4 regions of the Methylobacterium sp. 1A genome follow, and region 3 is predicted to be linked to each of the others. Evidence: predicted binding sites of a transcription regulator. Region 3 holds the regulator's gene; each other region holds the start of a gene.
What was found. The regulator PhoB, encoded in region 3, activates phosphate uptake and scavenging genes when phosphate is short. The targets are predictions, from matches to a motif close to TGTCATNNANCTGTCAT.
Positions count from the first base shown of each region.

Region 1 (4,718 bases), on a different contig from region 3:
CGGCAGAGCGCGATCAGGATGCGGGTCGGCCACGTCACCCAGGGCGGCATCAGGTTGCGGGCCGCCAGGAAGCCGATCGGCAGGGCGACCGCGATGCCGACCACCGTGGCGATCACGGCGATCTGCAGGCTCTCGAGGATCCCCGACTGGATGAGCTCCCAGCGGGAGAAGTTCGGCGGGAACATCCGGGCCAGGAACTGCTGCCCGTGGGCGAGGCCGCCGGCGAAGCGCTCGGGCGAGAAGCCGAGCTGGGTCGCCGCGTAGACCGCGTAGACGGCAAGGAGCGCCCAGCCGGCGCGGGCGGTCCAGTTGGGCCGGAACGCGACGCGGTCGGGGGAGGCGTCGGGGGAGGCCGGGCGGGCGGGCGCGCTCATTCGAGCCAGTTCTCGCCGCCGTAGATGCCGCGCAGGTCGGCCTCGCTCAGCCGGTCCGGCGGCCCGTCATAGACCACGTGCCCGCCCGACATGCCGACGATCCGCGCGGCGAAGCGCTGGGCGAGCGCCACGTTGTGGATGTTGACCACCACCGGCACGCCGCGCTCGGCCGCGAGCCGGGACAGGATCTCCATGATCTCGACGGAGCTCTTCGGGTCGAGGGACGAGGTCGGCTCGTCGGCGAGCACGATCTCGGGCTCCTGCATGATCGCCCGGGCGATGCCGACGCGCTGGCGCTGCCCGCCCGACAGGGCGTCGGCCCGGCGGGTGGCGAAGCCCGACAGGCCGACCGCGTCGAGGAGGTCGAAGGCGCGGGCGATGTCCGCCTCGGGGAAGCGCCGCAGCCACGCGCGCCAGGCCGGCACGTAGCCGAGGCGGCCGCAGAGCAGGTTCTCCATCACCGAGAGGCGCTCGACCAGGTTGTACTCCTGGAACACCATCCCGATCCGGCGGCGCGCCCGGCGCAGGGCGGGGCCGGAGAGCCGGGCGAGGTCCTCGCCCCGGAACAGGATCTCCCCCGAGGTCGGCTGGACCAGCCGGTTGATGCAGCGGATCAGGGTGCTCTTGCCGGTACCGGACGGCCCGATGATCGCCGTGAGCCCAGTGCCCGGCACCACGAGGTCGATGCCCTTCAGGACCGGCTGGCCGGCCCGGTACGCTTTGGTCAGCCCGCGAATCACCAGCGCGCGCGGATCCTCCGCCCGGGGATCGCCCTCGGGTCCGGCCGCCACCGCGCGCGCCGCGCTCCCCGCCGTCACGGCCTGCGTCACGGCTTAGGGGCGCCCGCGGCCTTCTTGCGCGCTGCCTCGGCCTCGCGGGCGGCCTCGCGCTCGTAGGCGACCTTGTTGTACGGCGTGCCCGATTCCTCCGCGACCTTGCGGACGATCGCCCAGTCCTTGAGGTAGGTGATCGGCGCGAACCGGTCGTCGCCCTCGAAATCCTTCACCATGTCGGGCGGGAAGCGGAAGTCGTAGAAGCACTGCTTCAGCTTCTCGGCGAGTTCCGGCTTGAGATCGTGGGCGTAGGCGAAACCCGAGGTCGGGAACTTCTCGCTCGTGTAGATCACCCGGTAATCGTCGCCCTTGATCGTCCCGCGGGCGACCATCCGGTAGAACACGTCGGAGGCCACCGGGGCGGCGTCGTAGTCGCCGGTGCCGACGCCCAGCGCCGACTTGTCGTGGCCGCCCGAGTAGATGAGCTTGTAGTCCTCGCCGGGCTTCAGTCCCTGCTCGGGGAACAGCGCCTTGGGCGCGAGGTTGCCGGAATTCGACGACGGCGCCGTGTGGGCCACGCGCTTGCCCTTGAGGTCGGCCAGCGTCTTGTACGGGCTGCTCGCCTTCACCACGACGATCAGGTTGTAGCCCTCGGCGCCCTTCTCGGTGCCCTTGGCGGCGAACGGGATCGCGCCGGCCATGTTCACCGCGAAGCCGAGGGGCCCGGTCGAGAAGCCCGCCACCGTGAGCCGGCCGGAGCGCATCGCCTCGATCTCGGCGGAGTTCGACTGGACCGGGTAGTAGACGACGCGCTTGCCGGTGCACTGGCTCAGGTAGGTCGTGAACGGCTTGAACGAATTCTCGTAGACCGCGGGATCCTCCACCGGCGTGTAGGCGAAGACGATGACGCTCGGGTCGCGGGTCTTGGCCGGAACGTCGGCGACGAGGTCCTTGTTGGCGTCGCAGTAGGCGTCGTCGAGCTGGCCGCGGTTGGGGCACTCGTCGGCCCTCAAGGGCGACAGGAAACCGAAGCCGCAGAGCAGCGCCAGGGCTGCGCCGTATCGGGCGATCGTCACGCGCTATCCTCCCTGCGGGGCCGTGCCTCGGGCCGGCGCCGTCGTGTCCCGCCCGGTCCGGGCCGAGCTTGAGCCGGCAAAGGTGTAGGCGCCGGCTGACGGGAGACGCAAGGCGCGACAGCGAGAGGACGTTGAGGGAAGCCGCGCGCTGACAGGGGCGTCGTGGCGGCCGTCCGGGCGGCCGTCCGGGCGGCGGCCGGCCTCAGGGCGCGAGCCGCGTGAACACGTAGTCGTGGTCCCGGACATTCGCGCTGTGGCAGGCGAAGCAGGTCTCGTGCTGGGCCGCGTCCGCGGGCTTGCCGTCGACGAAGCGCCCGAACCCCCAGCCCCCCGTCGCCGCGTAGCGCCGCGAATCCTTCACCATGACCTGAACCGTCGTGGCGCCGCCGGGCACGAAGGCCGGGGCGAACTCCGCGGACGGCACCCGCGTCCAGGCGCGCTTCACCAGCACCGTCCCGTCCGGGAACGGCAGGGTGCCCGACCGGTAGGCGTCCAGCGCCCGCGCGTTGCCGACCACGGCGCGCAGCTCGTCGAGGGCCCCGGTCTCCTGCGCGACGCCGACGAGCTGCCAGTCGCGGTACCCGTCCGGGACGGTGACGCCGTAGATCGGCGAGGCCGCCGGGGCGGTCCCGGCATCCACGGCGCGCACCGCGGAGCCTCCCAAAATCAGGCCCGCAGCGAGCAGGGCCGGCAGCGCGACAGCCAGGAACCGCATGGCAACCTCCGTCATCGTCTCGGGATGATCGTGTGTCCGGGGATGATCCGGCCGCGCCGGCGCGGTCAGGCCGCGGCCGCGTCGATCACGGCCTGCGCGAAGGCGCGCGGGGCTTCCTGCGGGAGGTTGTGGCCGATCCCGCCGGTGATCAGCCGGTGCGCGTAGCGTCCGGTGAACTTGGCCGCGTAGCTGGCGGGATCCGGATGCGGGGCGCCGTTCGCGTCGCCCTCCAGGGTGATGGTCGGCACGCCGATCGTGGGCGCCTGCGCGAGGCGGCTCTCCAGCGCGTCGTACCGGCGCTCGCCCTCGGCGAGGCCCATCCGCCAGCGGTAATTGTGGATGACGATGCTGACGTGATCCGCGTTGTCGAGGGCCGGGGCGCTCCGCGCGAAGGTGGCGTCGTCGAAGCGCCAGCGCGGCGAGGCGGTCTGCCAGATCAGCTTGGCGAAGTCGGCGCGGTACGCCTCGTAGCCGGCCCGCCCCCGGCTGGTGGCGAAGTAGAACTGGTACCACCAGGACAGCTCGGCCCGCGGCGGCAGCGGCTTCTTGCCGGCCTCCTGGTTGCCGATCAGGTAGCCGCTGACCGCCACCAGCGCCCGGCACCGCTCCGGCCACAGCGCCGCGACGATGTCGGCCGTCCGCGCGCCCCAGTCGAAGCCGCCCAGGACGGCCTGGGGGATCTTCAGGGCGTCCATCAGGGCGATGACGTCCACCGCGAGTGCCGCCTGCTCGCCGTTCCGGACCGTGTCCGACGCCAGGAAACGGGTGGTGCCGTAGCCGCGCAGGTACGGCACGATCACCCGGTGCCCGGCCGCCGTGAGGATCGGAACGACCTCCGCGAAGGCGTGGATGTCGTAGGGCCAGCCGTGCAGCAGGATGACCGCCGGCCCGTCGGCGGGACCGGCATCGACGTAGCCGACGTCGAGCACGCCGGCCTCGACCTGCTTCAGGACGCCCGGCACGGCGCCGGGGACCGGGGCGCCGGGGGCCGAGCCGCCCTGCGCCCGCGCGGTCCGGCCGAGGCCGAGCTCGGCGAGGGCGGCGGTGGCTACCGCGCTCTTCAGGAGGCGGCGGCGGCTCCAGGCGGATGTGTCGGGATCGGTCTCGCGGGCCATGGACAGCTCCCTCGTCGGAAAGTCTTCGATGGAGCGAAATCTATCCCGATGCTCGACACCGCGCTTTGAGAGGACCTTGAGGACACCTTCAGAGGCCCATGATTTATGCCCGCCCGGGCCCGTGCTAGAGCGCCCTCCGCCGCGGAGACCGGTTCGGTGAGCAGGGCGCGGAACGAGGACATGGCCCCGCCCAGGAACGCCCCTTGATCTACCGGTTCGGATCCTTCACCCTCGATTCTGCCCGGCGCGAGCTCAGCCGGGACGGCGCCGAGATCGCCGTCGAGCCGCAGGTCTTCGACCTCCTGCGGGTGCTGATCGAGCGGCGCGACCGGGTGGTAAGCCGCGACGACCTGCTGGAGGCGGTCTGGAACGGGCGCATCGTCTCCGAGGCGACCCTCGGCAGCCGGATCAACGCGGCCCGGACGGCGATCGGCGACACCGGAACCGAGCAGCGCTGGATCCGGACGCTCCCGCGCAAGGGCGTGCGCTTCGTCGGCGCCGTGCGGGAGGCCGCATCGGAGGTCTCGCCCGGGATCGCTCCGGAAGACGCGGCGGAGCTGGGCGTCACGTGGCGCACCGGGCCGCGCCTGCCCGCGGTGGCGGTCCTGCCCTTCACCAACATGAGCGCGGATCCGGATCAGGACTACTTCGCCGACGGGATCACC
Region 1 covers NZ_JBYQVE010000002.1:865,007-869,724, forward strand. The annotation lists gene phnE (phosphonate ABC transporter, permease protein PhnE) at 1-374, opposite strand, end outside; gene phnC (phosphonate ABC transporter ATP-binding protein) at 371-1,165, opposite strand; gene phnD (phosphate/phosphite/phosphonate ABC transporter substrate-binding protein) at 1,201-2,223, opposite strand; gene ACX9MN_RS24380 (cytochrome P460 family protein) at 2,426-2,938, opposite strand; gene ACX9MN_RS24385 (alpha/beta fold hydrolase) at 3,004-4,053, opposite strand; gene ACX9MN_RS24390 (winged helix-turn-helix domain-containing protein) at 4,257-4,718, shown strand, end outside.
Region 1: phnD (phosphate/phosphite/phosphonate ABC transporter substrate-binding protein) is a predicted target of PhoB. The motif match lies at 2,338-2,354, and genes of this name have one in related genera.

Region 2 (4,718 bases), on a different contig from region 3:
GTGGAGTGCGCCTTCCTGAACACCCTGCAGGCGCGCTGGCAATACGCCGCCGAGGCCTTCGGGCTGGGCTTCGCGCAGGGCAAGAGCATGCTCTGGCACAAGCCCTTCCTGGAGGCGCAGGGTGGCCTCCAGGCGCTCGCGGCCGAGATCGCCGAGGACGCGGCCGCCACCAAGCTCGTGCGCGCCGCCGGCAAGCGGGTCCACCTCGTGGCGAGCCCGTTCGAGCAGCCGCTCGGCCCGCGCGGCTTCCGGGAGGTCTGGTCGCGGCAGCTGCGCTGGGCGCGCCTGCGCCGCGTGACCTTCCCGCTGTTCTTCGCCCCCGAGATCGGCAGCGGCGTCCTGCTGCCGGCGCTCCTCGTCGCCCTCTGGGCCGGAAGCCTCGCGGGCCTCGCGGGCGCTGCCGGCCTCGCCGCCCTGTGCTATGCCGCCGAGCACCGGCTCGCGGCCCGCGCGGGCTGGCACCGCTCGCCCCGCACGCTGGCCGCCTTCCTGGCGCGCGACGCCCTGATCCCGGTGATCTGGGTCGGCGCCTGGATGCGGAGCGCCATCGTGTGGCGGGGCAATGCCATGGACGTGCGCCCCCGGCGGGCCGCCGACGCGCGCACCTACGCGCCGACGGCCTGACCGCCCGGCGATCGGAGACCCTACGTGTCGCGCCGCTACGCCCTCTACTGGCTGCCCGCCCCGGATTCGCGCCTCGAAGCCTTCGGCCGGGCGATCCTCGGCACCGACAACGTCACCGGGCTGCCGGTGCCGCACCCGGAGGGGCTCGGTGATCTCGCTGCGGTCACGGCGGGCGCGCGGGTCTACGGGTTCCACGCCACCCTCAAGGCGCCGCTGCGCCTCGCCCCGGGCACCGGGGAGGCCGACCTCGTGGCCGCCGCCCGCGCCCTCGCGGCCGCGCACCCGCCGGTGGCGGTGGGGCCGCTCCGGGTCGCCGCCCTCGGGCCGTTCCTCGCCCTGGTACCGGAGGGCCCGCCGCCGGAACTCGGGCTCCTCGCCGCCGAGTGCGTCGCCGCCCTCGACCCGTTCCGGGCACCGCTCACGGAGGCCGAGCGCGCCAAGCGCCGGCCGGAGCGCCTCGACCCGCGCGGCCGCGCGCTCCTCGACCGCTGGGGCTACCCCTACGTGTTCGAGGCCTTCCGCTTCCACATGACCCTGACCGACGCCCTGCCGGAGGCGGAGCGCGACCTCTGGCACCGGCGCCTGTCCGAGGCCTACGCCGCCGCGGGACCGGAGCCCCTGCGGATCGACGCCGTCAGCCTCCTGACCCAGGACGGGTCGGGGCCGTTCCGGCTCCTGGCGCGCCTGCCCTTCGGAGAGGCCCGTGGTTGACCGCCCCCTCGGCCTCGAACCCGCGCTCGATCCGAGCGCCCGGGTCGTCGACAGCCGCCTCGGCCGCTACACCGAGGTCGGCGCCCGCACCCACCTCACCGAGACGACCCTCGACGACTATTCCTACATCGGTGAGGACGGCGAGGTGATCTACACCGCGATCGGCAAGTTCTGCTCGATCGCCGCCAGCGTGCGGATCAATCCCGGCAACCACCCGATGGAGCGGGCGTCGCAGGCGCACTTCACCTACCGGGCGCGCGCCTACTGGCCGGAGGAATCGGACGAGCCCGCCTTCTTCGACCGGCGCCGGGCGAGCCCGGTGGCGATCGGCCACGATGTCTGGATCGGCCACGGCGCGGTCGTCCTGCCCGGGCGCACGATCGGCACCGGCGCGGTGGTGGGGGCGGGCGCCATCGTCACCCGCGACGTCGAGCCCTACACGATCGTCGTCGGCAATCCCGCCCGGCCGGTCCGGCGCCGCTTCCCCGAGGTGGTCGCGGACCGTCTGACCCGCTTGGCGTGGTGGGACTGGGACCACGAGCGCCTGCGCCGGGCGCTGCCGGATTTCCGCGGGCTGCCCATCGAAGCATTCCTGGAGCGCCACGAAGATTAAGTCGGCTATCGAAATGCCAAGATGCTGCGCCGGCAAATATAATCGTTCCGAATACGTCATCCAATCGTCGTCAAACCGGCGTCTACGTGCGGCCGTTCCCCGGCGGATGGTGGCATGCTGGTTATCGAGGATCTCACGCGCCAGTACGGCGACCGACGCGCCGTCGACGGCGTGTCGCTCCGGATCGAGCCCGGCAGCTTCGTCGGGGTGATCGGCCGGTCCGGTGCCGGCAAGTCCACGCTGCTGCGCCTCATCAATCGGCTGGCGGATCCGAGTTCGGGGCGCATCCTCCACGACGGCCGCGAGGTCACCACCCTGCGCGGCCGCCCGCTGCGCGAGTGGCGCACCCGCTGCGCCATGATCTTCCAGCAATTCAACCTCGTCGGCCGGCTCGACGTCATGACCAACGTGCTGATGGGGCGCCTCAGCCACGTGCCGACCCACCGCGCCCTGCTCCGGCAATGGTCCGCCGAGGACCGCGGCATGGCCCTCGCCGCCCTGGAGAGCTTCGACATGGGCGAGTTCGCCGGCCAGCGGGCCGACGGCCTGTCGGGCGGCCAGCAGCAGCGCGTCGCCATCGCCCGCGCCCTCGTGCAGGAACCCGAGATCCTGCTCGCCGACGAGCCGGTCGCCTCGCTCGACCCGCGCAACACGCGGCTCGTGATGGACGCGCTCGCCGACGTGAACCGGCGCTACGGCATCACGGTGCTGTGCAACCTGCACTCCCTCGACCTCGCCCGCGCCTACTGCGACCGCCTCGTCGGCCTCGCGGCCGGGCGGGTCGTGTTCGAGGGCGGCCCCTTCGACCTCACCGAGGACGTGGCGCGCCGGCTCTACGGCCTGGAGGCCGGCGAGGTGCTGGACGGTTCCGCGCAGCGCGAGGCGGAGCAGCGGGCCGCGATGCCGGGCCGGCCCGGTCTCGTATCGGTCCGCCCGGTCCGCGAGGCCGCCCTCGGCGCCTGATCCGGGCCCCGGGCCCCAACGAACACCGCCAGAGCGCACCGCCAGAGCGCACCGTCTTGAAAACGCCCGACCGGCCTCCGGCCGGCCGAACCTCGCCGACGCCACGAAGGACGACCCGATGATCACCCGACGCACCCTCGCCGCCGCCGCGGCCCTCGCCCTCCTCGGCCTGCCGGCCGCCGCCCAGGACTGGAAGGCCCAGTATCCGGAGCTGACGCTGGGCGTGATCCCGGCCGAGAACGCCTCGGGCACCGCCGACCGCTGGGCGCCGCTCACCGCCTACCTGACCAAGACGCTCGGCGTGCCGGTCAAGCTGCGAGTGGCGAGCGACTACGCCGCCGTGATCGAGGGCCAGCGCGCCGGCAATATCCAGATCGCGTGGTACGGGCCGGCCTCGTTCGCGCGGGCCGTGATGACCGGCGTCAAGATCGAGCCGATCGTCAACCAGAAGCACGAGACCGGCGCCTCGGGCTACTATTCGGTGGTCTACGTGCTGGCCTCCAGCCCCTACAAGACCGTCGAGGATCTCAAGGGCAAGAACCTCGCGCTGGTCGATCCGAACTCCACCTCCGGTAACCAGGCGCCGCGCTTCTTCCTGAAGCGGGCCGGCTACGACGTCGAGAAGTTCTTCGGCAAGACCTTCTACGCGGGCAGCCACGAGAACGCCGTCCTGGCGCTCACCCAGGGCACGGCCGACGCCGCCGCCAACCTGTGGAACTCCGAGACCGACACGATGGTCACCCGCATGGCCGCCAAGGGCATGCTCAAGAAGCCCGACGGCACGCCGATGCAGCAGTCGGACTTCCGGGTCGTGTTCAAGTCCGACTTCCTGCCGGAGGGGCCCTTCGCCGTGCTGGCGAGCCTGCCGGACGACCTGAAGGCCAAGATCCGCGACGCCTTCGTGGCCCTGCCGAAGGCCGACAAGGCCGCGTTCGACCGGCTCTCCGACGGCAAGGACCAGGATCTCACGCCGGTGACTCTCAAGGATTACCAGCCGATCATCGACATGCTGCGGTTCAACGACGAGCAGCGCCGGAAGTCCTGATCCGGAGCCGCCCGCCTTGCGCGGTCTGACACCCCTGTCGCCGGAGCGGGCAGCCGCCCTCTCCGGACTCTACGCGGCGGCGACCGGCGAGGCCCGCCGCCGCACGCTGGCGGGCTTCGCCCTGGTGGCGGCGCTCGCCGTGGTCGCGGGCCTGATCGCCGAGGTGCGGCCGCTGGTCTTCGCCGAGAACATCGGCAAGTTCACCGCCTACATCCAGCAGATCCTGCCGCCGATCAGCCTCGAGCACCCGCTGGAGGACGTCCGCGCCTGGTACTGGGGCCTGCCCAAATGGCTGGGCCTGCTGGGCGAGACCCTGCTCATGGCCTATCTCGGGACGCTGCTCGGGGGGCTGGCGGGCTTCGCCCTCAGCTTCGTGGCCGCCGCCAACCTCGTGCGGTCGCGCGTGCTGCGCGTCGGCGCCAAGCGCCTCCTGGAACTGTGCCGCACCGTCCCCGAGGTGGTGTTCGCGCTGATCTTCGTCATCGCCTTCGGCCTCGGCCCGATGGTGGGCGTGCTCGCCATCGCGATCCACACCACGGGCGCGCTGGGCAAGCTGTTCTCCGAGGTGGTCGAGAACATCGACATGCGGCCCGTCGAGGGCCTGTCGGCCTCGGGCGCGACCTGGGTCCAGACGGTGCGCTTCGCGGTCCTGCCGCAGGTGCTGTCGAACTTCGCCTCCTACGCGCTGCTGCGCTTCGAGATCAACGTGCGCGGCGCCGGGGTGATGGGCTTCGTCGGCGCCGGCGGCATCGGCCAGGAATT
Region 2 covers NZ_JBYQVE010000002.1:1,709,273-1,713,990, forward strand. The annotation lists gene ACX9MN_RS28135 (ceramide glucosyltransferase) at 1-624, shown strand, start outside; gene ACX9MN_RS28140 (DUF1045 domain-containing protein) at 649-1,335, shown strand; gene ACX9MN_RS28145 (LbetaH domain-containing protein) at 1,328-1,948, shown strand; gene phnC (phosphonate ABC transporter ATP-binding protein) at 2,063-2,911, shown strand; gene phnD (phosphonate ABC transporter substrate-binding protein) at 3,030-3,956, shown strand; gene phnE (phosphonate ABC transporter, permease protein PhnE) at 3,973-4,718, shown strand, end outside.
Region 2: phnC (phosphonate ABC transporter ATP-binding protein) is a predicted target of PhoB. The motif match lies at 2,003-2,019, and genes of this name have one in related genera.

Region 3 (4,718 bases):
CGCCTCGATTTCGCCGCGGCCGGCCTCAAGCCCGAGGCGGTCCGGAACGCCGCGTACTTCCCCTACGCCGAGACCGCGATCGACAACGCCGCCGCGCAGGTGATGACCGTCGACGAGACCGGCCTGCACCTGACCCTCGCCCGGAGCAGCCCGACCGACCCGGTGCCTGCCGCGCTGCCCGGCGTCCTGACGGTCGAGGAGGTCGACGCCGCCGGGACCCGCCGGCTCGCCTTCGCGTACGGCGACGAGCCGGTCCTCCCGGCCGCCGCGGCGCCGGCCGCGACCGCGCCGCCCGCGACCGCGCCGGCCGCCGCCGACTTCGACGCGCTGACGCTGGCGACCGCCGCGGCCTTCGCCTTCCTCGGCGGCCTGATCCTCAATCTGATGCCCTGCGTCTTCCCGGTCCTGTCGATCAAGGTGCTCGGCCTCGTGCGGCACGCGGGCGAGGGGCCGGCCCGGCTGCGGCTCCACGGCCTCGCCTACACGGCCGGCGTCCTGGCGAGCTTCCTGGCGCTCGCCGCCGCGCTGATCGGCCTGAAGAGCGGCGGGGCCGCGATCGGCTGGGGGTTCCAGCTCCAGTCGCCCGCCATCGTGGCGGGGCTCGCCTACCTGCTGTTCGCGATGGGCCTGAGCCTCTCGGGCGCGGTCCATGTCGGCGGCCGGCTCGCCGGCCTCGGCGACGGCCTCACCCGGCGCGGCGGCCTGAGCGGCTCGTTCTTCACCGGCGTGCTCGCGACCCTGGTGGCGACGCCTTGCACGGCGCCGTTCATGGGCTCGGCGGTGGGCTTCGCGCTGACCCAGAGCGCCGGCGTGGCGCTCGCCGTCTTCGCGAGCCTCGGCCTCGGCCTCGCCCTGCCCTTCCTGCTCCTGACCCTCTGGCCGCCGGCCCTGCGGGCGCTGCCGCGGCCGGGCGCCTGGATGGAGACCCTCAAGCAGGTGCTGGCCTTCCCGGTCTACGCCACCGTGGCGTGGCTGATCTGGGTGCTGGCGCAGCAGGTCGACCCGCGCGGGCTGCTGGCGGCGCTGATCGGCCTCGTCCTCGTGGGCTTCGCCGCCTGGGCCTGGGAGCACGGCCGCGCCGCCCCGCCGCGGGCCGGCCGGGTCGCGCAGGCCGCCGCCGCGCTGGCGCTGATCGCCGTCGGGGCCCTCGCCGTCACCCTGCCCCGGGACCGCGCCGCGCCGGCCGCGCAGGCCGCCGCCGACGGGATCGAGCCGTTCACGCAGGCGCGCCTCGACGCCCTGGTCGACGCGCACCGCCCCGTCTTCGTGGACATGACCGCCGCGTGGTGCATCACCTGCGCGGTCAACGAGGCGACCTCGCTCAACACCAAGGCCGTGCGGGCCGCGATGGCCGAGCGCGGCGTGACCTACATGAAGGGCGACTGGACCAACCAGAACCCCGAGATCACCCGCCTCCTGGAGAAGCACGGGCGCAGCGGCGTCCCGCTCTACCTGCTCTATACCGGGACGGGAGAGTCCCAGGTGCTGCCGCAGATCCTCACCGAGGGGACGGTCCTGGCGGCGCTGGAGGCGGTGCCGGCCGCCTCGGGCCGGAGCGCGGCGCTGGCGCGCTGAGTCCCTGGAGGCCGGGACGCGCGAATCTTCGCGGGCCCGTCCCACCGTCTTCGCTCCGCTCGCGATGACGGCGCGCCGGAGCGAAGTCCTATCCGGACGGCCCGTGAGGCCGCCTCAGGCCTCCAGCGAGAAGGTCTCGTCGAAGGCGTAGCCCGAGCCCCGGACCGTGCGGATCGGGTCGGTCTGGCGCGGGCCGTTCAGCGCCTTGCGCAGCCGCCCGACATGGACGTCGACGGTGCGCTCGTCGATGTAGACGTCGTGGCCCCACACCCCGTCGAGGAGCTGCTCGCGGGAGAAGACCCGGCCCGGCGCCAGCATCAGGAATTCCAGGAGCCGGAACTCCGTGGGGCCCAGATGCAGCTCCTCGCCGCCGCGGCGGACGCGGTGGCCGGTGCGGTCGAGTTCCAGGTCGCCGGCCGCCAGCCGGTCCGAGACGTGGGCGGGCTTGGCCCGGCGCAGGAGCGCGCGGATCCGGGCCAGCAGCTCCGGGACCGAGAACGGCTTGACGATGTAGTCGTCGGCGCCCGTGCCGAGCCCGCGGACGCGGTCGCCCTCCTCGCCCCGGGCGGTGAGCATGATCACCGGCAGGCGCTCGGTCTCCCGGCGCGCCCGGATCCGGCGGCACAGCTCGATCCCCGAGAGGCCGGGCAGCATCCAGTCGAGCAGGACGAGGTCCGGGATCCGCTCCGCGAGGAGCAGCTCGGCGTCGTCGCCGCGCGCCGCCGAATCCACCAGGAAGCCCTCGGCCTCCAGGTTGTAGCGGAGCAGCGTGCTCAGGGCCTCCTCGTCCTCGACGATCAGGACTTGCATGCTCACGTTCGAAGACTCGTTCTGCGGGCGGTCCCCGGATGGTGCAGGAGGCGCCGCCCCGCCTCAACCCGCACGGAGAGTGACCCCGGCCGCGCCCACAGGAAGGCGCCGGGGTCGGCGCCTCACGGCGCCTGCACGCCGTCCACGGTCGCGTAGTTCGACGCGTCGTTCTTCGGCCGGTCACCCGCCAGCGTCTCGCCCGTGGCGAGGTAGTGGATCGTCTCGGCGATGTTGGTGGTGTGGTCGCCGATGCGCTCGACGTTCTTCGCGCAGAACAGGAGATGCGTGCAGAACGAGATGTTGCGCGGATCCTCCATCATGTAGGTCAGGAGCTCGCGGAACAGGGAATTGTACAGGGCGTCGATCTCGCCGTCGCGCTCCCAGACGTCGTGGGCCGCCTGGACGTCGCGGCTCCCGTAGGCGTCGAGCACGTCCTTCAGCTGACCCTCGGCGAGGTCGCTCATGTGGCGCACGCCGAGCACGATCTTCTGGGCCGGCGCCTGGTCGGAGATCGCCACCACGCGCTTGGCGACGTTCTTGGCGAGGTCGCCGATCCGCTCCAGATCGCCGGAGACGCGGATCGCCGAGATGGTCTCGCGCAGGTCGATGGCCAGGGGCTGGCGGCGGGCGATCAGCAGCACGGCGCGCTCCTCGATGTCCCGCTGCAGCGCGTCGAGCCGCTTGTCGGCGAGGATCACCGCCTGGGCGAGCGTGTCGTCCCGACGCACGAGGGCGTCGGTCGCCTCCGCGGTCATCTTCTCGGCGACGCCGCCCATCTCCGAGATCGAGCGACGCAGGTTCTCCAGGTCGGTGTCGTAGGAGGTGACGATATGGCCGGGCATGGCAGATCCTTCGATGGGGTCCCGGGGACGGCCCTCCGGGAGGCTTGCGGGACCCGCCGGGGCGCCGGAGACGCGAGCGGCGGTCCCGGGACCGGAGCGGCCCGGCAGACTAGCCGAAGCGGCCGGTGATGTAGTCCTGCGTGCGGCGTTCCGTCGGGTTCATGAACATCCGGTTGGTCGGACCGAACTCGACGAGCTGCCCCAGATACATGAAGGCGGTGAACTGCGAGATGCGCGCCGCCTGCTGCATGTTGTGGGTGACGATCACGATGGTGAACTCGTCGCGCAGCTGCTCGATCAGCTCCTCGATGCGGCCGGTCGAGATCGGGTCGAGGGCCGAGGTCGGCTCGTCGAACAGGATCACCTCCGGCTTCTGCGCCACCGTCCGGGCGATGCACAGGCGCTGCTGCTGGCCGCCCGACAGGCCGGTCCCGGGCTGCCGGAGCTTGTCCTTCACCTCGTCCCAGAGGGCGGCCTTGCGCAGGGATTCCTCGATCCGGCCGTCGAGCTCGGATTTCGGCAGCTTCTCGTAGAGGCGCAGGCCGAAGGCCACGTTGTCGTAGATCGACATCGGGAACGGCGTCGGCTTCTGAAACACCATGCCGATGCGCGAGCGCAGCTCGTTCAGGTCGACGGAGGGGCTGAGGATGTTCTCGCCGTCGAGCAGGATCTCGCCCTCCGCCCGCTGCTCCGGGTAGAGGCTGTAGATCCGGTTGAAGCAGCGCAGCAGGGTGGACTTGCCGCAGCCCGAGGGGCCGATCAGCGCCGTCACCTGCCGGTCGTGGAAGTTGAGGTTGACGTCCTTCAACCCGTGGAAGCTGCCGTAGTAGAAGTTCAGGTCCTTGACGGCGATCCGCACGGGGCCGCCCTCTTCGGCGCGGTTGCGGTTCAGCTCGACCGTCGGGATCGCGGAGGCGGCGTTCATCGTCGTGTCCTCGAAAGGGGGCTCAGCGCGAGGCCTGCGGCTTGATCACGAGGCGCGCGATGATCGACAGCGCCAGGATGGTGGTGGTGATCAGGAGCGCGCCCGCCCAGGCCAGGCCCTGCCAGTTCGGGTAGGGCGAGAGGGCGAACTGGTAGATCATCACCGGCAGGTTCGCGACGCCGCCCATCAGGTTGGCCGAGAACCAAGAATTGTTGTTGAGCGCGGTGAACAGCAGCGGCGCGGTCTCGCCGGCGATGCGGGCGAGGGCCAGGATGATGCCGGTGACGATGCCGGCCGAGGCCGCCCGCCAGGTCACGCTCATGATCACCGTCGAGGGCGGCGCGCCGAGCGCCGCGCCGGCCTCCCGCAGGGTGCCGGGCACGAGGCGCAGCATGTCCTCGGTAGTGCGAACGATCACCGGCACGGCGATGATCGCCAGCGCCACGCCGCCGGCCCAGCCCGAGTAGGTGCCCATCGGCCGCACCATCAGCGTGTAGACGAACAGGCCGATCAGGATCGACGGCGCCGAGAGCAGGACGTCGTTGAGGAAGCGGATCAGGGCCGCC
Region 3 covers NZ_JBYQVE010000001.1:2,760,782-2,765,499, reverse strand. The annotation lists gene ACX9MN_RS13495 (protein-disulfide reductase DsbD family protein) at 1-1,575, shown strand, start outside; gene phoB (phosphate regulon transcriptional regulator PhoB) at 1,690-2,385, opposite strand; gene phoU (phosphate signaling complex protein PhoU) at 2,508-3,227, opposite strand; gene pstB (phosphate ABC transporter ATP-binding protein PstB) at 3,337-4,152, opposite strand; gene pstA (phosphate ABC transporter permease PstA) at 4,175-4,718, opposite strand, start outside.

Region 4 (4,718 bases), on a different contig from region 3:
GCTCGCCGGGCAGCACCGTGCCGATGCCCGGGGGATAGACCAGCATCAGCGTGGTGGCGATCCGCCCCTCGGCCTCGGCGATCGGCACGTAGTCGACCTTGTTGCGCGTCAGCAGCTGGGCGGCCCGCTTGGGCGGCATCACCATCTCGGGCAGGTGCTCGGGGGCGAACTGCCGCCGCTGCAGCGTCGAGGTGCCGGCCTCCCGGTGGAACGCGTGGAACTCGCCGCAGAGGTCGCGCAGGCGCACGCCCCGGTAGCGGTTCGGCCGGCGGTTGACGAATTCCGGCATGGCCTCCTCCAGCGGGACGTTGTCGTCGTGGAGCCGCTTGAAGGCGACGAGGCCCGAGATCAGCGTGCCGGCCTTGGAGGATTCCACCCCCGGGGTCAGCAGGAAGAGCAGCGAGTTCAGGTCGTTCTTCTCGGCGACGATCCGGTTCTCACGCAGGTACTGGGCCACGATCGGCGCCGGCACGCCGTGCTGGGCGTAGGCCCCCGTGTGCCGGTCGAAGCCGGGGGTCAGCACGGTGAGCTTGTTCGGGTCGGTGATGGCGTAGCCCGGCGCCACGTGGGTGAAGCCGTGCCAGCGCGCGCCCGGCTTCAGCTCCCAGTGGCGCGGCGTCGCGGCGAGCTCGTCGGTCGGCACGCTCTCCCACGGCACCTCGGCGCCGTCGGCGTTCACCGTCACGTCCGGCACGAACGGGTCGAAGAACCAGCGCCGCGCCGGGTCGCGCTCGTTCTCCTCGAACTCGCGCCGGATCGCCCGGACCTTCTTGCGCCACTCGATCCCGAGCCGGATCGTGTCGTCCCACAGGATCATCCCGGAGCGGCCCTTCATCATCTGGGCGCCGACGTCGAGGGAGGCGAAGAGCGGGTAGAAGGGCGAGGTCGAGGCGTGGACCAGGAAGCTCTCGTTGAGCCGCTTGTGCTCGACCCGCCGGGTCTGGCCGCGGATATGGCCGTCCCGGGTGTGGATCTGCGAGGCCTGGGAGAAGCTCGCGAGCTGCTTGTGGGTCGATTGCGTGGCGACGATGCCAGGCGAGGTCTCGTCGAGGCCGGTCAGCCCCATGGCGAAGCGGCGGGCGTAGAGCGGGTGGAACTTCATGAAGCCCGCCCAGGCCTCGTCGAACAGGATGTAGTCGCAGAGGTGGCCGATCTTCTCCAGGATCTCCTGGGCGTCGTAGATCGTGCCGTCGTAGGTGCACTGCTCGATCACCGCGACGCGGAACGGCCGCTCCCGGCGCCACGCCTCGGGATCGGTCACCAGCGGGTTCCGGCGGATCTTCTCCCGGATCCGGGTCTCGTCGAGGGCCTCATGATACATGGGGCCGATCAGGCCGTAGGCGTTCCGGTCCGTTTCCAGAAAGATCGGGATGCCGCCGCCCAGGAACAGGGCACCGTGATGCGCCGCCTTGTGGTTGTTGCGGTCGAACAGGACGAGGTCGTCCTCCGCGATCAGCGAGGACAGGACGATCTTGTTGGAGGCCGAGGTGCCGTTGAGGACGAAGTAGGTCTTCTCGGCCCCGAAGATCTTCGCGGCCTCCTTCTGGGCCTTCAGCGCCGGGCCCTCGTGGGTCAGCAGGTCGCCGAGGTCGAGGACCGAGTTGTCGAGATCGTCGCGGAAGATCGCTTCCCCCAGGTGCTCCACGAAGATCCGGCCGATCGGCGACCGGTTGTAGAAGATGCCGCCGTTGTGGCCCGGGCAAGTCCAGAGCTGGTTGCCCTTCTCGGCGTAGTCGACGAGCGCGCCGAAGAACGGCGTCTTGAGGGTCTGGGCGTATTGCGTGACCCGGCTGACGAGGCCGCGGGCGATGAATTCCGGCGTCTCCTCCGCCAGGAAGATGTAGCCGTCGATGAAATCGAGCAGTTCGACCGGGATGTCCTCCAGCCGCTTGCGGCGGACCATGATGACGATCGGCATCTCCAGGCCGCGCTTGCGCATCATGTCGATGAGGGCGGCGGCCTTGCCGTCGAGGCCGCGCTTGCCCCAATCGACCACGAGGCAGCCCACCGCGGCATCGGTCTGCACGGCGATGGCCGCGTCCTCGACCCGCCGGGCGCGCACCACCTCGAAGCCGCGCTGCTCCACGGCTGCCACGATCTGATTGACGCGCGCGCCTTCGAGATCGTCCGGATCGAAGGCGGGGGCGCACATCAGGACCGTGAAGCGACGGTGAAAGTCCATGGAGCCCTCTCTGGCCTCGGATGCAGCGCGTGGCTTTCCGGCCCGTCTGCGACGATTGCATGACACGGCGCGCGGCGGGCGGTCGCGGTCCGGACGAAACACCGTGAACCGGGCCGGCCACGACCGCCGCGCCGTCAGGATCGGCCGCGGGTCCCCTCTCCCGTGCGGGAGAGGGACAGGGTGAGGGGTGTGACCTCACCGGACGAGGCTCCCCCTCGAATCGCGTCGATCGGGTGCTTGATCCCGAAGCCTCTCGTCCCTCACCCCAACCCTCTCCCGCACGGGAGAGGGGAGACCATCACACCTCGCGCCGCCGCTCCCAGACGTCCGGGTTGACCAGCCCGCCCGGCCGCCGGCCGGCGAGGACGTCGACCACGCGGGTCGCGGCGGTCTCGGCGGTGCGGATCAGGGCCGCCCCGGTGGAGCCGCCGACATGGGGTGTCAGGATCGCCCGGGGCTGGCGGGCCAGCGGGTGGTCGACCGGCAGCGGCTCCTGGGCGAAGACGTCGAGCCCGGCGCCCGCGATCGTGCCCGCCTCCAGCGCCTCCACCAGGGCCGCCTCGTCGATCAGGCCGCCGCGGCTGGTGTTGATCAGGAAGGCCTCCCGCTTCATCCGGGCGAGCTGGTCCCGGCCGATCAGGCCGCGTGTGCCCGGGGTCAGCGGCACGTGCAGGGAGACGATGTCGGATTCCGCCAGGAGCGCGTCGACCGAGGCGGCCCGTAGGGCGCCGGCGTTGGCGAAGTCCGCGTCCGGGCGGCTCGGGCCGTAGGCCAGCACCCGCAGGCCCAGGGCGGCGCCGAGCCGGGCGGTCGCCTGCCCGATCGCCCCGAAGCCGACGAGGCCCAGCGTCAGGCCGGCGAGCTCGATCAGCCGGGCGGTGAACTTGAAGCTGTCGTCGCCGGCCCGGACCGAGCGGTCGGCCTCCGGCAGGGCCTTGGCCAGGGCGAAGATCAGCGCCAGCGTCTGCTCGGCCACCGAGACGGCGTTGGCGCCGGGCGTGTTCACCACCACGATCCCGGCCCCGGTCGCCTCGGCCGTGGCGACGTGGTCGGTGCCGGTGCCGTGCACCCCGATCACCCGCAGGGCCGGCGCCGCCGCGATGGCGCGGGCCGGGAAGCCGGTGTTGCGGGTGATGACGGCGACGCAGTCGGCGACCTCGCGCGCCAGCGTCTCGGGATCGGTCCCGCTCGCCGGGCGCGGCTCCAGGCCGGCCGCGCGCAACCGGTCGAGGCCCGCCGCGTGGATCGGCTGGACGATGAGGCACGGACCGGTGATCACGGGAGAAGACCTCTGCACAAGAGGAGGGGTGACAGGCACGTTTCGCGCCGGGCCCGTCTAGGCGGGGTGGGCAACCCTGGCAACCGGGCGCCCCGATCGCGGCGCCGCGGCCGCCGGTCGGCGCTCCCGCGGGCCCGTCGGGATCCGGTGGTCGCGCGGTCGAACGCCCCGGCGGCCCGACCGGCCGCGCACGATCCACGGGAAATCGCGGCCGGGTCCGGCCTCGGCGGCCTCGTCCGGACCGATGATCCCGGCCGTGCGCCTCGGCCGAGCTGCGGCCCGGCCCTCCGTGAAATCGCCGCCCCGATCGCGCGAAGATGGTCGCGTCATTGATAAACACGACGTCCTGAAATACATCTATGTATATACGACAATAATTATCGACAATGTTCGATCAGCGATGCGATCGCACTGTAGAGTTGTAATTACTCCAAATGTATTTTTGACACATGTAGAGATATTTGCTGCCTTGCTCCGTGATTCGGAGCCATCGTCACGACAATGCAGTCCCACGACTTTTCAGTACATGTTTCCGCGCGGAACCGGCGCCGGCGGCGCGCGGCCCGGCCGGTTCTCCCGATGGCCGTCCTGCTGGGCTTCGTCGGTTCCGGGCCGCACGCCGCCCGCGCCGAGGAGGCCGGGGCCGGCCGGGACGTCCAGCTCGACGAGCTGTCGGTCGCGAGCGCGGCCGCGCCGCGCGGCCCGGTCCCGGCCTATGCCGGCGGTCAGGTGGCGCGGGGCGGGCGCCTCGGCCTCCTCGGCGATACCGAGACCCAGAAGGCGCCCTTCAGCATCGCCAGCTACACCGACACGCTCATCCGGGACCGGCAGGCGCGGACGGTGTCCGAGACCCTGGTCCTCGACCCGTCGGTGCGCGCCACCCAGACCACGGGGGCGCCGTTCGACTCCTTCTCCATCCGGGGCTTCCCGTCCAACGAGAACACCAGCGGCGAGGTCGCCTTCGACGGGCTCTACGGCGTCGCCCCGAGCTTCCGCATCTTCACCGACTACGTGGAGCGCATCGAGGTCCTGAAGGGCCCGTCCGCCGCCCTCACGGGAGTGTCGCCGAACGGCGCGGTCGGCGGCGTGGTCAACATCGTCCCCAAGCGCGCCGGCGCGGACCTCACTCGCGTCACGCTGGATTACGGCTCGTCCGCCTGGGGCGGCAGCCAGGTCGACGTCGCCCGCCGCTGGGGGCCTGGGCGGGAATGGGGCGCCCGCGTCGTCGGCAGCCTGCACGGCGGCGCCACGCCCTTC
Region 4 covers NZ_JBYQVE010000002.1:1,103,374-1,108,091, reverse strand. The annotation lists gene ACX9MN_RS25440 (Orn/Lys/Arg family decarboxylase) at 1-2,182, opposite strand, end outside; gene ACX9MN_RS25435 (hydroxyacid dehydrogenase) at 2,481-3,461, opposite strand; gene ACX9MN_RS25430 (TonB-dependent receptor) at 4,041-4,718, shown strand, end outside.
Region 4: ACX9MN_RS25440 (Orn/Lys/Arg family decarboxylase) is a predicted target of PhoB. The motif match lies at 2,231-2,247, and genes of this name have one in related genera.